2 regions of the Paenibacillus sp. YPG26 genome follow, and region 2 is predicted to be linked to the other one. Evidence: predicted binding sites of a transcription regulator. Region 2 holds the regulator's gene; the other holds the start of a gene.
The links. The regulator CtsR, encoded in region 2, represses protease genes until heat stress. The targets are predictions, from matches to a motif close to ATGGTCAATAAAGGTCAAACA.

Region 1 (11,414 bases), 800 kb from region 2:
GATAGTTGGCCCATGTATATTTTTGGCACATTAAAAAACTTCGCTTTATTTAAAATGGGTTGGGAGTATCCATTCTAACTAAGCGAGGTTTCTTTTTAATTTTAAATTTGAAGGTCAAACCGTAACGGAGCAGTCGAATGATTCTGAGAAGCGTCAGCGTGCGGAAGAACATTCGAATGCGCAGTGGACAGGTTACCTTATTGATGTATTTCCGCACATGTTACCGGAGGACATCTTCCCGTTGCCCGCTCAGGCCTCTGTACATAAGATGAAGCATATCTAGGGGAGGGGATTCGGATGAGCTATATATATACGGCGATAGGGGATTCCTTGACAACGGGATTTGGAGCCTTGCCGGGCAACGGCTTTGTACCTGTCTACCGGAGAATGACGGAGAACGGGCTTAGAACACCAATTTACCTGAACAATCTGGGTGCCAATGGACTCGACTCCGAAGGGCTTGAGCAGCGGCTGCGGCACCACCCGGTATATCGGCAGGCGATTAGAGATGCGGACCTGATTACGCTGTCGATTGGGGGAAATGATCTGATCCATGCGGCCAGGGAGGTTCGAAGAAACCCTGCCAGGGAATCGTACATCTTGAATCAGTCATTGGCTGAGTGCAAGAGCAATTTCGGAAGTATAATACGAATGATTTATACCATCAAAGAGAGCAGCCGCAGCCCATATATTCTAAGGGTGGTTGGGCTCTACAATCCCTACCCACAGATAAGCGAGGCGAACTCGTGGGTGGGTTCATTCAACCGCTATGCGGCCCAATATTCAAGCAGAGTATATGGATTTGCGGATATCTTTTCAGCTTTTGCCGAGCGTGGTCGTGAACTGCTCTCTATCGATCAGGTTCATCCTAATGGGAAAGGCTACAGGATCATAGCCGAGCAGCTGAACGGACTGGGATATGGCTTTCTATAGATGGAGATATACAGATCAGGTGCAAGTAGGTATAGCTGTGGGGCATCCGCTACCTATACAGGGTGAGAGATGCCTTACACTTTGCCACGATAGGGACATGCTTAGAAAATTACATAGTGTTTAAGAAAATGTTACAGGCTGCACTGGAAAGAGAAGAAAGTGTAATGGGGTCTGTTACCTTTTGTTCTCTGAGGATAACTATACTGAGATGGAGTGAACTAAAGAGATGAATCAGTCCATATCAAAGTATGGCATGCCTGAATTTTCTTAGCTTAGAGAGGAGCGTAATAATGAATCGTAGTATGAAATGGAGTGCCGGCCTCCTGGCCGGAGCCTTGTTGTTAGGAGGAGCTGCGCTTCCAGCAGAAACGGGATATGCGGCTGGTACTCAAGCAGCAGCCAAGAAGGCCGAAGCAGCACAGGTGCGGGTGGGTCTGAAATGGAAAGGGGCCTTGTCTGCGCAGCAGGGTCTGCTCAGCGGCGGACGGGTGTATGTGCCGGTGACTTTCCTGCGTGACACAGTTGGACTGAAGCTATCCTATGACGCGGCTTCGCACGTCTACAGTCTGGGAGATGGTTACCGGAAGTTGAATCTGGCGGTCTCCCAATTCGGGGTTGATCCCAATGTTAACGGGTATTATTTGAGTGAAGGATACCAGGGGAAATTAATTAAGGGCCGTATCTATGTCCCATACAAATTACTTAATGACTATCTTGGCTACCAATCGGTCTGGGACGCCAAGGCCAAGCAGCTGTCCATAAGCCCGCGTACCGAGAATACAGTTACAATCAAGAATGTCAGCTTGGACAAGACCTTTAAGGGCGCTTCCTCCAAGTTAATCTATCCTCAGGTCAGCGGCCTGGCAAATGCGGCTGCCGAGAAGTCGATTAACGATGCGCTTCGAGCATCGATGGACCGCTTCGCTGCCCAGGCGGACAAGGATTTGAAGGAACGTTCCGCTCAGGACCGCGAATACGAATATGACAGCACTTATGTGGTTACTTTTAACGAGAAGGGTGTTCTTAGCCTGGTTCTGGTTCAAAGCTCTTACACAGGCGGCGCACATGGCTTCACGTTAACGGAAGGCCACACCTTCTCCCTGAAAGACGGCAAGGAGCTTGGACTCAGTGATCTGCTGGCAAGCAACCCAGGGTACAAGAAGCAGTTGAATTCAGACCTTGCCAAGAAGCTCAAGAACAACCCGGGTTATCTTGGCGGATTCAAAGGCCTGACTTCGGATCATAATTTCTATGTGAAGCCGAACACGCTGACCATCTACTTCTTGCCTTACGAATATACCGCCTATGCCGCGGGCACGATTGAGTATGACTACGGATTCAGTGAGCTGCTGCCTAAGGGTGCCAATCCATTTAAGTAACCAGATCCGTGTAAATGAGGAGGGTCCCGCCAAATGGCGGGGCTATTTTTGTAGAATTCATTTATCTATGTTCGTCAGAGCAATAGTGCAATACACACAAAAGCCCCTGTATCGCCAAATAGCGAATCAGGGGCTTGCTGAGTTCCGATCTTATACGCCTTGAGGACCCGTCTTCTCGATGACCTTATCGACAATACCGTAATCCTTGGCTTCGGCCGCGGTCATGAAGTAGTCGCGGTCCGTATCCTTCTCGATACGCTCCAGCGGCTGTCCTGTACGTTCAGCCAGGATTTTGTTCAGGGAATCACGCATCTTCAGAATGCGGCGGGCACGGATCTCAATATCCGTTGCTTGACCCTCAGCTCCGCCAAGCGGCTGGTGGATCATGATCTCACTGTTAGGCAGGGCGAAACGCTTGCCCTTCTCTCCCGCATTCAGCAGGAACGCACCCATAGATGCTGCCAGACCTACACAGATGGTAGATACATCGGATTTGATAAATTGCATGGTATCATAAATAGCCATACCGGCAGTAATCGATCCGCCTGGGCTGTTGATGTATAAATGAATATCTTTACCCGGGTCTTCGGCATCCAAGAACAGCATCTGCGCAATAATAGAGTTGGCAACCACATCATTTACCTGCGTACCGAGGAAAATAATACGGTCTTTAAGAAGTCTCGAGTAGATGTCATAAGCACGCTCACCGCGATTGCTTTGTTCGACAACCATAGGGATATAACTCATTAGAAAACCCTCCTTAATTATTGGTGGCAACACGGTAATTAGAAACATAATTTCCATCCCAAGCATACCTGGCATAATCCGAAGCATCCGGGGAGGACAAGCCATCTTGACTTATGTAAGAAAGGTGTCCCGGGAAAACGTTTCTTACTATGAATGAACCAAGTAAACAGCCAGAGCAAGATAAGCGCTGCTGTTAGTTCTATCCATAATAACCACATCATAAACAATTTCAAACATAAAGTCAAAGAAAGTCAAACTAATTATAAAAAAAAGGCCCACTTTTGGGTGGCTTTGGTTAAAGCTATATAGAGATGCTTATAAAATGGCGCGCCCGCGAGGAATTGAACCTCGATCTCAGGCTTCGGAGGCCTACGTCATATCCATTGGACCACGGGCGCACAATTAGAGTAGCAAAAATGATTATATGTTATCCCTTGTTAAATTGCAAGCTTAACTTAAGATAACATATGCTGATTATAATGGAACCTGACTGGCGAGGACTTTCCTATTCCGAGCTTTCAATAATAGGGCAAGCGGATTTCTGTATAAAGGGGACAAGCACTGTAAATTATACGTTCGTCAGACTTGCAACCTGAGGTAGAATTAGGTAGAATGTGAGTGGGACTTAAAAAGTTAACCCGGGACGTTTTAAGGCCAATGAATGATGAAGATGAGATGGATGAAAGCCAAGCAGGAGTGAAAGCATGCGAAACATATTGGAAATCCAAAAGCAGCTTTTGCCTGATCTCATGGATATTCTTAAGAAAAGATACACCATTCTTCATCAGATCAAGCTTGCTGGAGTGATTGGCCGCAGAACACTAGCCTCATCTTTGGATATGACTGAGCGAGTGCTGCGCGCCGAGACAGACTTGTTGAAAGCGCAAGGGCTGATTGAGATCGAGAATATGGGCATGTCGATCAGCGAAGCGGGTGTTCATCTGCTTGAGCTGTTAGAGCCACTCGTCAAAGAGCTGCTTGGTCTGGCTGCCTTGGAGGACAGAATCCGCAAGGGCTACGGCCTCCGCAAAGTTATTGTAGTGCCGGGAGATTGGGACGTATCTTCGGATACCAAGCAGGAGCTTGGACGCGCCGGAGCCAAAGCGCTCCTCAGCGTGATGGAAGAGAGAGATGTAGTTGCTGTCACAGGCGGAACCACACTCGCCTCCATTGCGGAGAAGCTGACCATGCCGGTGAATGCCCGGCTTAAGGACAGCTGGTTCGTGCCAGCACGGGGAGGACTCGGCGAGAGCCTTGAGATCCAAGCCAATACCATCGCTTCCGGAATGGCTAAGCGTGTGGGTGCAGGATATCGGCTGCTGCATGTGCCTGATCTGCTTGGTGAAGAGGCTTATCACTCTCTTGTAAATGACCCCAATACTCAAGAAATTGTAGCATTGATCCGCAAAGCAAGGATTGTCATCCACGGCATCGGAGATGCTATGGAAATGGCCCATCGGCGCAAGCTGGACTCCGCTATGCTTCAGGAGCTTCAAAACGAAGGTGCGCTGGCGGAATCATTTGGCTACTATTTCGATCAAGAAGGCAAGGTTGTTCACAAAATGCTTACGCTTGGACTGAGGCTTGAAGACATTACCTCGACCGAGGTTGTGATTGGAGTTGCAGGCGGCAAGAGTAAAGCGAAGGCCATTCATGCCGTGCTGCGGTTCGGACATGAGGATATTCTGGTGACAGACGAGGCAGCAGCGATGGAGATCGTCGCTTTGCTGGATCAGGAGAAGGCCGGATTGGATAATGAAGATTAACATGGGTTACTCACGACGGTTATTCACCGTCTTGAATAAATAAAAAACGAAATTTTGGGAGGAACTTATCAATGAGTGTAAAAGTTGGTATTAATGGATTTGGTCGTATCGGACGTCTTGCTTTCCGTCGTATTCAGAACGTGGAAGGTATTGAAGTAGTTGCTATCAATGACCTTACAGATGCTAAAATGCTGGCTCATTTGTTGAAATATGATACAACTCAAGGCAGATTCAATGGCGATGTTGAAGTTCATGACGGTTTCTTCAAAGTTAACGGCAAAGAAGTTAAAGTTCTTGCTAACCGTAACCCTGAAGAATTGCCATGGGGCGAGCTTGGCGTTGATATCGTTCTTGAATGTACTGGTTTCTTCACTTCCAAAGAGAAAGCAGAACTTCACCTTAAAGGCGGCGCTAAGAAAGTAGTAATCTCCGCTCCGGCTACAGGCGACATGAAGACGATCGTATACAACGTTAACCATGAGACTCTTGATGGTTCCGAGACTGTAATCTCCGGCGCATCTTGCACAACGAACTGCTTGGCTCCTATGGCTAAGACTTTGAACGATAAGTTCGGTATCGTTGAAGGCTTGATGACAACTATTCACGCTTACACTGGTGACCAGAACACTTTGGATGCTCCACATGCGAAAGGTGATTTCAGACGTGCTCGTGCAGCTGCTGAGAACATCATTCCTAACACAACTGGTGCTGCTAAAGCGATCGGTCTGGTTATCCCTGACCTTCAAGGCAAGCTTGATGGTGCTGCTCAGCGTGTTCCAGTTGCAACAGGTTCTTTGACTGAGCTTGTAACTGTTCTTGACAAAAAAGTAACTGTAGACGAAGTTAACGCAGCAATGAAAGCCGCTTCCGATCCAGAAACTTATGGTTACACTGAAGACGAAATCGTATCTTCCGATATCGTAGGTATCACTTACGGTTCCCTCTTCGATGCTACACAGACTAAAGTAATGACAGTTGGCGACAAGCAGCTCGTTAAAACAGTAGCTTGGTATGACAATGAAATGTCCTACACTGCACAATTGGTTCGTACTTTGGAGTTCTTTGCTAAGAAAGCTCAATAATATCCGCACAATTCAAATGTGATTTCCAAAGAGGAGCAACCTGAACCTAAGGACTCCTCTTTGGTTCATGCTAAATTATCCTATACTTAATATGGATTCAGATAAATATATAGAGACACAACCTTGCTTAAGAGACATATGACAGAGAATTAGTGGATATACAGCGATGAATTTTTAGGAGGAACATGGAGATGACCAAGAAAAGTGTACGTGACGTAGAAGTAAATGGTAAACGCGTATTTGTGCGTGTAGATTTCAACGTGCCGCTCGAGAACGGCAAGATCACGGACGATACCCGGATCCGGGAGACTCTTCCAACGATTAAATATTTGATTGAGAACGGGGCCAAAGTCATTCTGGCGAGCCACCTTGGACGTCCAAAGGGTGAATTCGTAGATTCCCTTCGTCTGACTCCTGCGGCAGAGCGCTTGTCCGAGCTGCTTGGCAAGCAAGTAGCTAAAGCGGATGAAGCTGTAGGCGACGCAGTTAAAGCTCAAGTAGACGCGCTCAACAATGGCGATGTGCTTGTGCTTGAGAACGTTCGTTTCTACCCAGGTGAAGAGAAGAACGATCCTGAATTAGCTAAGCAGTTCGCTGAGCTGGCAGACCTGTTCGTGAACGATGCATTCGGCGCCGCTCACCGTGCACATGCTTCCACCGAAGGTATCGCTCATCAAATCCCGGCTGTATCCGGTCTTCTGATGGAGAAGGAATTGGATGTATTGGGCAAAGCCATCTCTAACCCTGAGCGTCCTTTCACAGCTATCATCGGCGGATCCAAAGTTAAGGACAAGATCGATGTGATCGACAACCTTCTTAACATTGCGGATAACGTATTGATCGGTGGCGGGTTGACCTACACCTTCTTCAAGGCACAAGGTTATGAAATTGGACAATCCCTTCTGGATAAAGATAAACTTGATGTAGCTCTCGGATTCATCGAGAAAGCGAAGAAGCTTGGCAAGAACTTCATGCTTCCAGTGGATATTGTAATCTCTGATGACTTCAGTGCGGATGCTAATACCAGAGTTGTGGGCATTGATGAGATTCCTGCAGATTGGGAAGGCATTGACATTGGACCGAAGACACGTGAACTATATGCTGACGTGATCAAGAACTCCAAGCTGGTAGTATGGAACGGACCTATGGGCGTGTTCGAAATCGAGCCATTCTCTCATGGTACACGTCAAGTGGCTGAAGCTTGTGCGGCTACAGAAGGCTACACAATCATTGGCGGCGGAGACTCCGCAGCAGCAGCTGAGAAGTTCCACCTGGCTGACAAAATGGATCATATTTCTACAGGCGGCGGCGCTTCCCTTGAATTCATGGAAGGCAAGAAGCTTCCGGGCGTTGAAGCGTTGAACGATAAGTAATAGGTAATATCATATGGAATGAACTTCTACTTTAGTTCAGTCCGTACAATAAAGGAGTGAGCCTTTTTGAGAACACCAATTATTGCAGGGAACTGGAAGATGTTCAAAACCGTTTCCGAAGCAAAAACTTTCTTCGAAGACATTAAAGGTAAAGCGGAAGTAGAAGGTGTGGAAAGTGTGATCTGTGCACCTTACACCAACCTTCCAGCATTGGTGGAAGCAGCGAAGGGCACTTCAATCAAGATTGGCGCCCAGAACCTTCACTTCGAGGACGAAGGAGCCTTCACTGGCGAAATTAGTGGGGGAATGCTGAAGGAACTTGGCGTAGATTATGTAATTATCGGCCATTCCGAACGCCGTGCTTACTTCGGTGAGACCGATGAGATCGTGAACAAGAAAGTCCACGCCGCATTCAAACACGGCATTACTCCGATCCCTTGTGTGGGTGAGAAGCTAGAAGAACGTGAAGCAGGGCAGACTAAAGACGTGGTGAAGGTACAGACCGAAGCAGCTCTCCAAGGTCTGAGCGCTGAGCAAGCCGCTCAAGTTGTTATTGCTTACGAGCCGATCTGGGCGATCGGAACAGGCAAATCCTCCACATCCCAGGATGCGAACGAGGTTACTTCCTACATCCGTTCTATTGTTGCGGATCTCTACGATGAGTCTGTGGCATCCAAAGTGCGTATTCAATACGGCGGCAGTGTGAAGCCTGAGAACGTGAAGGAATATCTTGGTCAAAGCGATATCGACGGAGCGCTCGTTGGCGGTGCAAGCTTGCAGCCTGCTTCTTATATCGCACTTGTCGAGGGGGCCAAGTAAGATGTCAGCACCCAGACCTGTAGCACTCATCATCATGGACGGGTTCGGTCTTCGCGGTACAGATGAAGGCAACGCGGTCGCACAGGCGAACAAACCGAATTACGACAGATACCTCAAGATGTACCCGAACACGACACTTACCGCTTGCGGTGAGGCAGTAGGTCTGCCAGCCGGACAAATGGGTAACTCTGAAGTAGGGCATCTGAACATCGGTGCAGGCCGGATCGTATATCAGGATCTGACCCGGATCGACAAATCGATCCGTGAAGGTGAGTTCTTCACGAACGAGACCTTGGTTGAAGCTGTTAAATATGCGAAGACCAATGGGAAGAAGCTTCACTTGTACGGCTTGCTGTCCGATGGCGGTGTACACAGCCATATTGACCATATGTTAGCTATGCTGGATCTTGCCAAGAAGGAAGATCTGCATGAGGTGTATATCCATGCATTCCTGGATGGCCGCGACGTGGCTCCAGACAGTGCTAAGGGATTCCTGGAACGGTTGATCGCCAAGATTGAAGAAGTAGGCATCGGCAAAATCGCTACGGTTCAAGGACGCTATTATGCCATGGACCGCGACAAACGCTGGGAGCGTGTGGAGAAGTCTTACCGCGCCATCGTTTATGGCGATGGGCCTAAGTATACAGATCCGATTCAGGCGGTTACCGAATCTTATGAGAAGTCTGTGTTCGATGAGTTCGTTGAACCTACTGTTATTGTGGATGGTTCCGGCAATCCGGTAGGACTTGTGGAGTCCGGAGACTCCGTAGTCTTCCTGAACTTCCGTCCTGACCGTGCGATCCAGCTGTCTCAAGTATTCACGAACCTGGACTTCCAAGGCTTTGACCGTGGACCTAACTTCCCGATCGGCCTGCACTTTGTATGTCTGACTCTATTCAGCGAAACGGTTGGCGGATACGTAGCCTACGAGCCGAAGAACCTGGATAATACGTTAGGCGAAGTGCTTGTACAGCAAGGTAAGACTCAGCTTCGTATTGCTGAGACCGAGAAGTATCCGCACGTAACCTTCTTCTTCAGCGGCGGACGCGATGTTCAGCTTGAGGGCGAGACTCGCGTATTGATCAATTCCCCTAAGGTTGCTACCTATGACCTGAAGCCGGAGATGAGTGCTTATGAAGTGGCAGAAGCTGCTGTGAAGGAGATCGAATCGGATAAGCATGATGCCATTATCCTGAACTTTGCCAACCCGGATATGGTGGGTCACTCGGGTATGCTTGAGCCGACAATCAAAGCGGTTGAAGTTACAGATGAGTGTGTAGGCAAAGTCGTTGATGCTGTGCTCGCTAAAGGCGGAGTCACTATTATTATTGCTGACCACGGCAATGCGGATATGGTATTTGATGAGAACGGGCGTCCGTTCACCGCGCACACTACTAACCCGGTTCCGTTCATCGTGACATCGGAAGATGTGATTCTGCGTGAGAGCGGCATTCTTGCCGATGTGGCGCCAACGATTCTGGATCTGATGGGACTTCCGCAGCCTGCGGAGATGACCGGACAATCCATGATTGCCAGCCGTAAGAACAACTAAATTCATATAATAAAGGAGACTTTAACATGACAATTATTTCTGACGTATATGCACGCGAAGTCCTTGACTCCCGTGGTAACCCGACTGTAGAAGTTGAAGTATATCTTGAATCCGGCGCTATTGGCCGTGCGATCGTACCTTCCGGTGCATCCACAGGCGCACACGAAGCTGTAGAGCTTCGCGATGGCGACAAATCCCGTTACCTGGGTAAAGGCGTTCTGAAAGCAGTTGAGAACGTGAATGAGATCATCGCTCCAGAAGTAATCGGTATGGACGCTTTGGACCAACTCGGTATCGACAAATTGATGATCAGCCTTGATGGTACTGAGAACAAAGGCAAGCTGGGTGCGAACGCAATCCTGGCTGTATCCATGGCTGTTGCCCGTGCTGCTGCTGACGCTCTTGATCTGCCGCTGTATGTATACCTTGGCGGATTCAACGCGAAACAGCTTCCAGTTCCTATGATGAACATCGTTAACGGTGGTGCCCATGCGGACAACAACGTTGACGTACAAGAGTTCATGGTTCTTCCAGTAGGCGCGCCTACTTTCAAAGAAGCTCTTCGTACAGGTGCCGAGATCTTCCACAGCCTGAAATCTGTTCTTGGCAGCAAAGGCCTGAGCACAGCTGTAGGTGACGAAGGTGGATTCGCTCCTAACTTCTCTTCTAACGAAGAAGCACTTACAACAATTATCGAAGCGATCGAAAAAGCTGGTTACAAGCCAGGCGTTGACGTATTCCTGGGTATGGACGTAGCTTCCACTGAGTTCTTCAAGAACGGTAAATATGAGCTGGAAGGCGAAGGCAAATCCTACACTTCCGCTGAGTTCGTAGACCTTCTTGCTTCTTGGGTTGATAAATACCCAATCATCACTATTGAAGATGGCTGCTCTGAAGATGACTGGGAAGGTTGGAAGCTTCTTACCGAGAAGCTTGGCGACAAGATCCAATTGGTTGGTGACGACCTGTTCGTAACCAACACAGAGCGTCTTGCTAAAGGTATCGAAGATAACATCGGTAACTCTATCCTGATCAAAGTGAACCAAATCGGTACATTGACAGAGACTTTCGATGCGATCGAGCTTGCAAAACGTAACGGCTACACAGCTGTAATCTCCCACCGTTCCGGTGAGTCCGAAGACAGCACAATCGCGGATATCGCAGTAGCTACTAATGCTGGTCAGATCAAGACAGGTGCTCCTTCCCGTACTGACCGTATTGCGAAATACAACCAATTGCTTCGCATTGAAGATCAATTGGGTGAACTTGCTCAATACAACGGCTTGAAATCCTTCTACAACCTCAAAAACAAATAAGAAGCAAGATCACCTCTTACTTCTAGATATGCAAAAGACCTCAGAGCTGGCTGCCAGCTGTCTGAGGTCTTTTGTCTGTATTACCCTATATGCTGTATGTATGTGTCTGTCTGTGCTAATTAGGTAGCAGTGCATGTCGCTAGTTGATTGAGCTTCTTGAATTCCTGAATCAGCTCCCGCTGTAGGCTCTTAGACAGCTGGTGAGACCGCAGTCCTTGAACCGCACCCTCAAGCGCATAGAGCATATGCAGGCTGGCAGAGCTGTCATGCCGGCGAATCCGGGCGTAAGCTTCCCGGCTGCCCAGCTGTATAAGCTGAAACGGCGTCTTGATGCCACTGGCGATCAGCTTCCCTTCAAGGACTTGACCGATGTTAGGCAGATCAGAGAGCTTGGTCATCGGCCTGCTCTCAGTTATGTGGTTTGTTTTGCAATCACTCATCAGACAA
Region 2 (11,414 bases):
AGGCGTAGTCGAAGGACAACAGGCCCTAATTCCTGTACCACCGTAATCCGCTATGAGCGATGGGGTGACGCAGCAGGGTAGTGACGCGGACTGATGGATGTCCGTCCAAGCAGTGAGGCTGGTGTGTAGGCAAATCCGCACACCGTAAGGCTGGGCTGTGATGGGGAGCGAAAATTACAGTAGCGAAGGTCATGATCTCACACTGCCAAGAAAAGCCTCTAGTCAGGAGAAGGTGCCCGTACCGCAAACCGACACAGGTAGGCGAGAAGAGAATTCTAAGGCGCGCGGAAGAACTCTCGTTAAGGAACTCGGCAAAATGACCCCGTAACTTCGGGAGAAGGGGTGCCCCGGTAGTGTGAATAGCACGAGGGGGCCGCAGTGAAAAGGCCCAAGCGACTGTTTAGCAAAAACACAGGTCTGTGCGAAGCCGTAAGGCGAAGTATACGGGCTGACGCCTGCCCGGTGCTGGAAGGTTAAGGGGAGTGGTTAGGGGTAACCCGAAGCTATGAACCGAAGCCCCAGTAAACGGCGGCCGTAACTATAACGGTCCTAAGGTAGCGAAATTCCTTGTCAGGTAAATTCTGACCCGCACGAATGGCGTAACGACTTGGGCGCTGTCTCAACGAGAGATCCGGTGAAATTTTAATACCTGTGAAGATGCAGGTTACCCGCGACAAGACGGAAAGACCCCATGGAGCTTTACTGCAGCTTGATATTGGACTTGGGTACGATTTGTACAGGATAGGTGGGAGCCTAGGAAGCCGGAGCGCCAGCTTCGGTGGAGGCAACGTTGGGATACCACCCTGATCGTATCGGAGTTCTAACCTGGTACCGTGAACCGGTATGGGGACAGTGTCAGGTGGGCAGTTTGACTGGGGCGGTCGCCTCCTAAAGAGTAACGGAGGCGCCCCAAGGTTCCCTCAGAATGGTTGGAAATCATTCGAAGAGTGCAAAGGCATAAGGGAGCTTGACTGCGAGACTGACAAGTCGAGCAGGGACGAAAGTCGGGCTTAGTGATCCGGTGGTACCGCATGGAAGGGCCATCGCTCAACGGATAAAAGCTACCCTGGGGATAACAGGCTTATCTCCCCCAAGAGTCCACATCGACGGGGAGGTTTGGCACCTCGATGTCGGCTCATCGCATCCTGGGGCTGAAGTAGGTCCCAAGGGTTGGGCTGTTCGCCCATTAAAGCGGTACGCGAGCTGGGTTCAGAACGTCGTGAGACAGTTCGGTCCCTATCTGTCGTGGGCGTAGGAAATTTGAGAGGAGCTGTCCTTAGTACGAGAGGACCGGGATGGACGCACCGCTGGTGCACCAGTTGTTCCGCCAGGAGCACAGCTGGGTAGCTACGTGCGGAAGGGATAAGCGCTGAAAGCATCTAAGCGTGAAGCCCCCCTCAAGATGAGATTTCCCAATTAGTAAGACCCCTTGAAGACGACGAGGTAGATAGGCTGGGTGTGGAAGTGCAGCAATGCATGGAGCTGACCAGTACTAATCGGTCGAGGGCTTATCCAAGACAGCTTCACGAAGTGTAACTTCGGAAGCAACACAATCTAACACGCACAATTCGTTTCGTATCTAGTTTTCAGGCGATCAAGCCTGAAGAGAATTCCGTTTGGTGGCGATGGCGGAGGGGTTCCACGCGTACCCATCCCGAACACGACCGTTAAGCCCTCCAGCGCCAATGGTACTTGGACCGCAGGGTCCTGGGAGAGTAGGACGCCGCCAAGCAAAGAGCAAGCCTTATCGAGAGATCGATAAGGCTTTTTTGTGCTTTAAGCTGCTTGCTGCTTGTACCACAGGGAGCTCTGTGAGGTATGGTTTCGGATGATTCAGAAATAATAAGAAGGCATTATTGAACTTAGGAGGCTGATTTCAGATGAGCAACAAAATTGAAGCCATTAGAGCGGATCATCAGAACTTTCTGGACAAGACGGAAGATGAAATAAAGGCAGTTCCCGCCACAACTGATGTTAATGAGGCTGTGGAGGCCATTACAGCACATATGAACAAATATGATGTGCCACAGGAAAAAGAAGGGGACTAATTTGTAATCGAGCAAAAGAACCGTCAGAGCTCTCTGACGGTTCTTTGCTATTGTTCACGTTGGAGAATACGGTTAACTGTGCATTTATATTTAACCTCGACCGTATAGGCTCCTCGAATAGAAAGTACACAAACTAGTGATGGAATGACATGGTGATGCAATTGATCAGGTCTAACTCCTTGCAGCTGTATGGATTGTAGATGTGAAGGATAGTGAAAAGTGCATACACTTAAGCAAATTAACTGGTGAACCGAATGGATGCAATTCAGGATGGGTAAAGTATATCTAGAACAAAGTAAAGGCCCTCTTTAGGACCGGAACCAAAAGCGTAATGTATCTTAACGGTTTTAGACTAATTATAAAAAGAGCCCTTGGCAAATGAGGAAAATATGATATAATAAATTCAAGGTCAAAGAAAGTCAAAGTCAACTACTTGCTAACAGTATTTTCTTTAACCGAATTTATATCTTTTTTAGTGTCACAATGAGTAGTTGTATTTAAAATCGTTGGTTTGACTGCAGTTTGACCTTATCAGGAGATCATTTTTGCCGCTTCGTAATGGCTAAACGCTTCGAGCAGTGGAGGGATGAGTGAATGCGAAATATCTCCGATATTATTGAGAAATATCTCAAGAGTATTATGCATGAAAGTCCTGAAGGAACCATTGAGATCCAGCGCAATGATTTAGCTGATAAATTCTCCTGTGTACCTTCCCAGATTAACTACGTAATCAGTACGCGGTTTACTTTGGAGAAAGGCTACCTTGTGGAGAGTAAGCGCGGCGGAGGCGGGTACGTCAGGATTAGAAAGATCGAACTACCCGGGCCAACCTCGCTGCATACTCATCTGCATCAGACCATAGGCAATGAGATAGGCCAAGCCGCTGCGGAAGGGCTGATCTATCAACTGGCGGAAGCTCGAGTTATTACCGAGCGGGAAGCGAATTTGATGAGATCCGCGATATCAAGGGAAGTGCTGGCTCTTAAGCTGCCCTATCGGGATGAGATTCGTGCCAGAATTATGAAGGCTATGTTGATTTCTTTATTAGTCAAATAATCAGGCCAGGAACAAAGGAGGGACATCTTGTGCTTTGTCAGGAATGCGGTAAGCGTCCGGCTTCGCTTCATTTTACTAAAATTGTAAACGGGGAGAAGACGGAATTTCACATTTGCGAAGCGTGTGCGAGAGAAAAAGGCGAGATGATACCTGGAACCTCAGGAGGTTTTTCCATTCATAGCTTGTTGTCCGGTCTCCTGGATATCAGTCCGAGTGGAAAGGGACAGCTAATAGGCAAGAATACCGAGAATCTTCAATGTAAGGAATGCGGAATGACCTATTCCCAGTTCAGTAAAGTGGGACGGTTCGGCTGCAGCTCTTGTTATAAATATTTTAACGACCGGCTCGATCCACTCTTCAAAAGGGTGCACGGGAACACTACCCACATGGGGAAAGTGCCTGTCCGGGTAGGAAGCCATATTCAGGCCAAACGCAAAATTGAAAGCCTCCGGCAGGAGCTTCAGCAGAATATTGCCGAAGAGGAGTTTGAGAAGGCCGCCAAGCTTCGGGATCAGATTAGAGAACTTGAGAAAGACATTTCATCAGAGTAGGAGGAATGCGTTATGCCTAATCTCCGGTTTACAGAACAGCCGCTCAGTGAATGGATGAGACATAGAGGATATGAATCCGATATTGTCATCAGCAGCCGGGTACGGATTGCGCGGAACCTTCAGCACCTTGCCTTTCCCATGCTGGCGACGAACCAGCAGTCGGAAGAAGTATTAACTAGACTCAAGACCGTCGTTGAAGACGAGCGCTTGAATCAATACGGAGTGCTGCATTTCCTGCTCCTTGATGAGATGGATGATTTGGACCGAAGAATTCTGGTTGAGAAGCACTTGATCAGCCCCAATCTTGCTACGGAATCGCGTAATGGCGCGGTGCTCATCAGTGAGGATGAAAGCTTGAGCATTATGATCAACGAGGAAGATCATCTGCGTATTCAGTGCCTGTATCCGGGATTTCATGTACATGAAGCCTGGGAGCGGGCAACTTCGGTGGATGATATTTTTGAAGCCCATGTGGATTATGCATTTGATGACAGAAGAGGGTACCTGACCAGTTGTCCTACTAACGTAGGTACAGGACTTAGAGCTTCAGTCATGATGCACCTTCCCGCTTTAGTGCTAACGCAGCAGATTAACCGGATTTTGTCGGCCGTCTCACAGGTTGGCTTAACGGTGCGCGGGATATACGGCGAAGGTAGTGAGGCCATGGGTAACTTGTTTCAAATCTCAAATCAGATTACACTGGGACAAAGTGAGTCTGAAATCATTGAGAATCTCCATGGTGTAGTCTTACAGATTATCGAGCATGAGAAGACGGCAAGGCAGAGACTGCTTATGGAGTCGCGGTTGCGGATGACGGACAGGGTAATGCGGTCCTACGGAATTTTGTCCAATGCGGCGATAATGGATTCCAAGGAAGCGGCTCAGCGCTTGTCCGATGTCAGACTCGGAATTGATCTGGGGCTGATTGATCATCTGTCCGCTCCTCAGCTAAATGAACTAACAGTGCTGACACAGCCGGGATTTTTACAGAAGATATTCAATGAACATATGGATCACGCTGAGCGGGATATGTACAGGGCCAAGCTCATTCGTGAGAAATTGGGTAAATAAATGCAATAGTGTTCAATCGTAGAACCAGATTTTTACCAATCATGGAGGTGTAGGGGATATGATGTTTGGAAGATTTACGGAACGCGCACAGAAAGTGCTGGCTTTGGCTCAAGAGGAAGCAGTTCGTTTGGGGCATAATAATATTGGTACTGAACACATACTGCTGGGTCTTATTCGTGAAGGGGAAGGCATTGCCGCTAAAGCCTTGATTGGTTTAGGTCTTGGACTTGAGAAAATACAGGATGAAGTTGAGACCTTGATCGGCCGCGGTCAAGAGCAGCCCACTAATATTGCTTATACGCCTCGTGCTAAGAAAGTGATTGAGCTGTCCATGGACGAAGCTCGTAAGCTGGGTCACACCTATGTGGGAACGGAGCACATCCTGCTCGGTCTTATCCGTGAAGGAGAAGGTGTTGCAGCCCGCGTATTGAACAATCTTGGAATCAGCTTGAACAAAGCGCGTCAGCAGGTGCTTCAATTGCTCGGAAGCAGTGAAGCGGTATCCAGCCATCACGGGACTCCTGCCAATGTGAATACCCCGACGCTGGACAGCTTGGCACGCGACCTTACGGCTATAGCCAAAGAAGGCAGCTTGGATCCGGTTATTGGCCGCAGTAAGGAAATTGAGCGTGTAATTCAAGTGCTAAGCCGCCGGACCAAGAACAATCCGGTCTTGATCGGGGAGCCAGGGGTAGGTAAAACGGCGATTGCCGAGGGCCTCGCTCAGAAGATCATTAATAACGAAATTCCAGAAACACTGCGTGACAAGAGAGTTATGACTCTGGATATGGGCTCAGTAGTTGCCGGTACCAAATACCGCGGTGAGTTCGAGGATCGTCTGAAGAAAATCATGGACGAAATCCGCCAGGCAGGCAATATTATCTTGTTCATTGACGAGCTGCATACCCTGATTGGTGCTGGGGGTGCTGAGGGCGCTATTGACGCCTCCAATATTCTGAAGCCAGCTTTGGCCCGCGGTGAACTTCAGTGCATTGGTGCCACAACCCTGGACGAATATCGTAAATATATTGAGAAGGATGCTGCCCTGGAGCGCCGTTTCCAGCCTATTACCGTGGATCAGCCTTCTCCAGAGGAAGCAATCCAGATTCTGCATGGACTTCGTGACCGTTATGAAGCTCACCACCGGGTGAAAATTACGGATGAGGCAATCGAGCAGGCTGTGAAGCTGTCGGATCGTTACATTCCTGACCGGTTCCTGCCGGATAAGGCCATTGACCTTATTGATGAGGCGGGCTCCAAGGTAAGGCTTAACTCTTATACGGTACCACCTAACCTCAAGCAGCTTGAGAATCGCTTGGATGACATCCGTAAAGAGAAGGATTCAGCTGTTCAAAGCCAGGAATTCGAGAAGGCTGCAGCTCTGCGTGATACAGAGCAGAAGATTCGTGAAGAGCTGGATGTCACGAAGAATCAATGGAAAGAGAAACAGGGCCGTACCGATTCTGAAGTCACTCCGGAGGATATTGCTCAGGTTGTAGCCAGCTGGACTGGTATCCCTGTCAGTAAGCTGAAGGAAGAGGAGACTGAGCGCCTCCTTAACATGGAGCAGATTCTCCATGAACGGGTTATTGGTCAGGAAGAGGCTGTCAAGGCAGTCAGCCGGGCAATTCGCCGGGCACGTGCCGGACTTAAAGATCCTAAACGTCCAATGGGCTCATTTATCTTCCTGGGACCAACCGGGGTAGGTAAGACAGAGCTTGCCCGCGCACTCGCTGAAGCGATGTTCGGTGACGAGAATGCGGTAATTCGAATCGACATGTCCGAGTATATGGAGAAACACTCGACTTCACGTCTGGTCGGAGCTCCTCCAGGATATGTAGGCTATGAAGAAGGTGGTCAGCTGACAGAGAAAGTTCGCCGCAAGCCTTATTCCGTAGTTCTCCTTGACGAAATCGAGAAAGCTCACCCAGAGGTGTTCAACATTCTGCTTCAAGTGCTGGAAGATGGTCGTCTTACTGACTCCAAAGGCCGTGTAGTTGACTTCCGTAATACACTGATTATTCTCACCTCCAATGTGGGTGCTGATGTGATCAAGAAGAACACCACACTCGGCTTTACCGCAGTGAGCGACGCAGGGGCCAATTATAGCACGATGAAGGATAAAGTGATGGCAGAGCTTAAGAAGAGCTTCCGTCCTGAATTCCTGAACCGGATTGATGAGACTATTGTGTTCCACTCTCTGGAAGAGGTGCATATTGCGGAGATTGTTACGCTCATGTCCGAGGAGCTTCGCAGACGTCTGCGTGAATACGATGTGGATTTCCTGCTTACCGACAAGGCGAAAGCCTTCCTGGCGAAGGAAGGGTTCGATCCCGCATATGGAGCGCGTCCGCTGCGCCGCGCTATTCAGAAGCATATTGAAGACCGGTTGTCTGAAGAACTCTTAACCGGTACGGTGAAGAAAGGTGATTCCCTCGTGATTGACGAAGAGAACGGGGCACTGACCGTGAACAGAACGGGAAGTTTATCACCCAGCTAAGCCGTATTAACTGCATAATTTCCATAGCATGGGGGCTGAATGCCGCTCGAACCTTGTTCGCGCGGCGCAGCCTCTTGCTGTTTGTTCTAACATTTTCATTAAAACTTTACGATAAAACAATATAAATGGTAAACTTTGATTGTGTTTCGATAAAAAATTAGTTCGAAAATCCTCAGGCTGGTTAAGGAGAAGTACATGGCCAAAATTAAGACCAAGTTCTATTGTACGGAATGCGGTTATGAATCCCCTAAATGGTATGGCAAATGTCCAGGCTGCAGCAGCTGGAATACCATGGTGGAGGAGACCGAGAAAGTAGTGAAGACTCAAGGGCTGACTTCGGGACTTTTCCAGACTAAAGAGAAGGCTCAGCCCATAATTAATATAGAGAGCGGCAAGGAGCCGCGGGTTCAGACGGGAATTGGTGAACTCAACCGGGTTCTTGGCGGGGGAGTAGTTCCAGGCTCTCTGGTTCTCGTAGGTGGAGACCCGGGAATCGGCAAGTCTACACTCCTGCTCCAGACTTCTTATGAAATGGCCAAAGCGGGACTGCGGGTTCTGTACATCTCAGGCGAAGAATCCGTTAAGCAGACCAAGCTTAGAGCGGAGCGTCTTGGCGCCTTATCCGCAGAACTCTTCGTGCTGTGCGAGAGCAATATGGACAGTATTGAAGAGGCAATCGAAAGTGTCTCACCCCACTTTATGGTCATTGACTCGATTCAGACGGTATATTTGCCTGAAGTGACAAGTGCGCCAGGCAGCGTCTCCCAGGTTCGGGAGTGTACGGCAAGATTCATGCGGATTGCGAAGGGACAGGGGATTGCTACCGTTCTTGTAGGTCATGTTACCAAGGAAGGAGCGATTGCGGGTCCCAGATTGCTTGAGCATATGGTGGACTGTGTGCTTTATTTCGAAGGTGAGCGTCATCATTCTTATCGCCTGCTTCGCGCGGTTAAGAATCGCTTCGGTTCCACGAATGAGATCGGTATATTTGAAATGAATGAAGTAGGACTGACGGAGGTCGTCAATCCTTCTGAACTGTTTCTTTCGGAGCGTCCCCTTGGCGTAGCAGGTTCTACGGTTGTAGCCAGTATGGAGGGAACCCGCCCGATGCTGGTGGAACTTCAGGCATTGATCTCCACGACTCATTTCCCCTCGCCAAGACGCATGGGAACGGGTGTGGACCATCACCGGATGAATCTGATTATTGCGGTTCTTGAGAAAAGAATGGGGATGTTCCTTCAGACCCAGGACGCCTATGTTAACCTGGCTGGTGGAGTGCGTCTGGATGAGCCCGCAGTGGATCTGGCGATTGCGGTAAGCATTGCTTCGAGCTTCCGCGATATTCCTACCAAGCCCGATGATGTCATCTTCGGGGAGGTTGGCTTGACTGGAGAAGTGCGGGCAGTCTCCCGTGCGGAACAGCGGGTAAGGGAGGCACATAAGTTAGGGTTCAAACGGGTAATCCTTCCAGAGAAGAGCCTGAAGGGATGGAAGAGCCCAAAGGGAATTCAATTGATCGGCGTAAATACGGTTGCAGAGGCATTAGCTGTTGCGTTAAATTAGGGGGCACTTGAAGATGAAAGAACCAAACCAACTGGAGAAGATGAACGACCTGCTAAGACTAGTAGCACCCGGGACCGCATTCAGGGACGGACTTGAGAATGTGCTGCGGGCCAAAACGGGCGGTTTGATTGTAGTTGGATATAGTCCGGAGGTCATGGAAGTGGTTGAGGGAGGTTTCTCCATTAACTGTGACTTCTCGCCGAACTATTTGTATGAGCTGGCCAAAATGGACGGAGCGATCATACTAAGCGAGGATTTGAAGCGGATCTTATACGCAAATACCCAGCTTATTCCCGACTCCTCCATCTCGTCTGCGGAGACAGGTATCCGCCACCGTACCGCCGAGCGGGTTGCCAAGCAGACCGGGAAGCTGGTTGTGTCTATTTCCCAGCGGCGGAATATCATTACCTTGTATCAAGGTGGACTACGCTATGCGCTTAAGGAGATCGGCGTTATTCTAACTAAGGCGAATCAAGCGATTCAGACGCTGGAGAAGTACAGATCTGTTCTGAATCAATCCTTTACGAATTTAACCGCTTCGGAATTTGAGGAGCTTGTCACTTTGCCTGAAGTTATCAATGTCATTCAGCGGGTAGAAATGGTAATCCGCATCAAGCTTGAGATTAAGCGGTTCATCAATGAACTGGGTACGGAAGGCCGTCTGATCAGCATGCAGATGGAGGAGCTGGTCAGTAACATGGAAGAGGAAGCTTGGCTGCTGTATAAGGATTATGCCCGTGAGGATCACGAGGAATATATCCGGGAGCTGATACTGGGGCTTAAGCGCTCTTCTGATGAAGAGCTGCTGGACGTTGTCCATATTTCACGTCTCCTCGGCTATCCTGCAGCTGCGGCTTCCTCCGAGGAACTCATATCACCGCGCGGTTATCGGGTTCTGAACAAGATTCCCCGCCTGCCCAATGTGATTATTCATAATCTCGTTGAGCGATTCGAACAGCTGCCCGGGGTGATGATCGCTTCTATAGAAGAACTGGATGAAGTTGACGGTATTGGCGAGGTGCGTGCACGTACGATCAAGGATGGATTGAAACGCCTTCAGGAACAAGTATTCATTGACAGACAAATCTAATTCCCATACAATCAAAGGATGATCCTGAGGCATAATATATATGAGGTGAAGAGATGATTACTAAATCGATTCCGAACATGTTTACCTTAGGTAACTTGTTTCTCGGAATGGTCGCGATTATGCTGGCGTTTAACGGGAAGTACAGTTTGGCGGCGATTATGATTATTGTTGCTATGCTGCTCGATGGTCTGGATGGACGTGTTGCCCGTGCCCTTAATTGTCAAAGCGAATTTGGAAAAGAACTCGATTCTCTCTCGGATGTGATTTCCTTCGGAATCGCACCTGCGCTATTGATGTATACGATTTCCTTTCAAAACATGCCGGAAGCGCTGGCTTGGATTGTCACCGCAATCTTCCCGATGTGCGGAGCACTTCGTCTGGCAAGGTTCAACGTGAAGCCGGGGATCCCGGGTTACTTCATTGGCCTTCCTATTCCCGCTGCCGGAAGCGTTCTAGCTACACTGTCCCTATTTCACAAAGAGATTACTGCCCCTTATTTCATTATAGCAATGCTTTTGCTTTCTTATTTGATGGTGAGTTCCGTTAGATATCCTAATTTCAAGAAGATTGGACTTCCGAGAAAAGCCCTTTGGATTGCGCCTTGGGTCGTGGTGGTTGCTATAGTAGTGGCTGTCCGGTTCCCGGATCAATTGACCAAGTTGATTTTTGTTCCCCTTGTTATTTACGCTCTGTATGGGATTAAGCAGAATATCGACAGACTCCTCGGCAAAGGTGGTCCGAATTCTCATTCTTCGGAAAAGCCTTACCGTTCCAAGCATTAACCTGATTCAGCATAAGCCGCATATTAAATTTAAAAAAAGCACGGAATCCCCTTTCGGGATTCGGTGCTTTTTGCTTTCTTAATAAGGCTTACGATAAGTTGAACAGTCCAAGTGTGGAGCATTTCTTCGATTCTCTCTCCACGACTTCATCCATATTGATATCCAGCAGATTGCAAAGGGCAGACATATAGAACAAGCTGCGCCCAAGCTCGGAGCTAATAGCTTCCTTACAGTTCTCGCACAATTCACCTTGAACATGCTTGCCGACTACTTCTTTGGCCTGCTCCAGATTGAAGCTGGGTTCAAAGGTTTGCTTGGTTGCATGAAGCTCAATGCATCCGCACTCGGTTACAGCCTTGGTTACCGAACGATTGACAGATGAATTGCTTTGGCCATTCTTAGATAGGACATCGAGCAGACTGCGGTGACGGAGAAGCAGTTCGGAGACTTGTTCCTGAAAAGACTGTAAGCTAAGTGTGCTCATTATTTTCCATCCACCTTATTTTATGAATTGAGTTCATTATAGTCCACGGCTTGATTCTTTTTCAAGCTGAAATCGCACAGCCAAGGGGCCTGCGGGGACTCAACTTCGTGCCAGGCCTGGGAAAAAAAAGTTCCATTTACCGGGTTGCCACTGCAAAAAATGGATCATACTGGATAAAAGAACGAGATAAAATCTAAGGAGGTGAAGGAACATATGTTAAAGAGAACTTTTCTAATTCTAGCAGGACTTATTGGGGCTTGGTCCGGTTA

Region 1: the regulator CtsR is predicted to act here: its motif matches at 3,297-3,317, upstream of clpP (ATP-dependent Clp endopeptidase proteolytic subunit ClpP).

The regions. Positions count from the first base shown of each region.
Region 1 is NZ_CP084530.1:226,866-238,279, forward strand. Features, by position in the region: gene LDO05_RS01190 (GDSL-type esterase/lipase family protein) at 298-933, shown strand; gene LDO05_RS01195 (PdaC/SigV domain-containing protein) at 1,224-2,312, shown strand; gene clpP (ATP-dependent Clp endopeptidase proteolytic subunit ClpP) at 2,463-3,059, opposite strand; tRNA gene LDO05_RS01205 (tRNA-Arg) at 3,383-3,457, opposite strand; gene LDO05_RS01210 (sugar-binding transcriptional regulator) at 3,764-4,825, shown strand; gene gap (type I glyceraldehyde-3-phosphate dehydrogenase) at 4,897-5,907, shown strand; gene LDO05_RS01220 (phosphoglycerate kinase) at 6,099-7,280, shown strand; gene tpiA (triose-phosphate isomerase) at 7,347-8,099, shown strand; gene gpmI (2,3-bisphosphoglycerate-independent phosphoglycerate mutase) at 8,101-9,651, shown strand; gene eno (phosphopyruvate hydratase) at 9,678-10,967, shown strand; gene LDO05_RS01240 (TfoX/Sxy family protein) at 11,087-11,407, opposite strand.
Region 2 is NZ_CP084530.1:3,392,764-3,404,177, reverse strand. Features, by position in the region: rRNA gene LDO05_RS16240 (23S ribosomal RNA) at 1-1,516, shown strand, start outside; rRNA gene rrf (5S ribosomal RNA) at 1,616-1,732, shown strand; gene LDO05_RS16230 (hypothetical protein) at 1,881-2,048, shown strand; gene LDO05_RS16225 (CtsR family transcriptional regulator) at 2,643-3,104, shown strand; gene mcsA (protein-arginine kinase activator protein McsA) at 3,134-3,655, shown strand; gene mcsB (protein-arginine kinase McsB) at 3,668-4,726, shown strand; gene clpC (ATP-dependent protease ATP-binding subunit ClpC) at 4,785-7,226, shown strand; gene radA (DNA repair protein RadA) at 7,422-8,789, shown strand; gene disA (DNA integrity scanning diadenylate cyclase DisA) at 8,803-9,879, shown strand; gene pssA (CDP-diacylglycerol--serine O-phosphatidyltransferase) at 9,933-10,661, shown strand; gene LDO05_RS16190 (nucleoside triphosphate pyrophosphohydrolase family protein) at 10,750-11,145, opposite strand; gene LDO05_RS16185 (PIN/TRAM domain-containing protein) at 11,359-11,414, shown strand, end outside.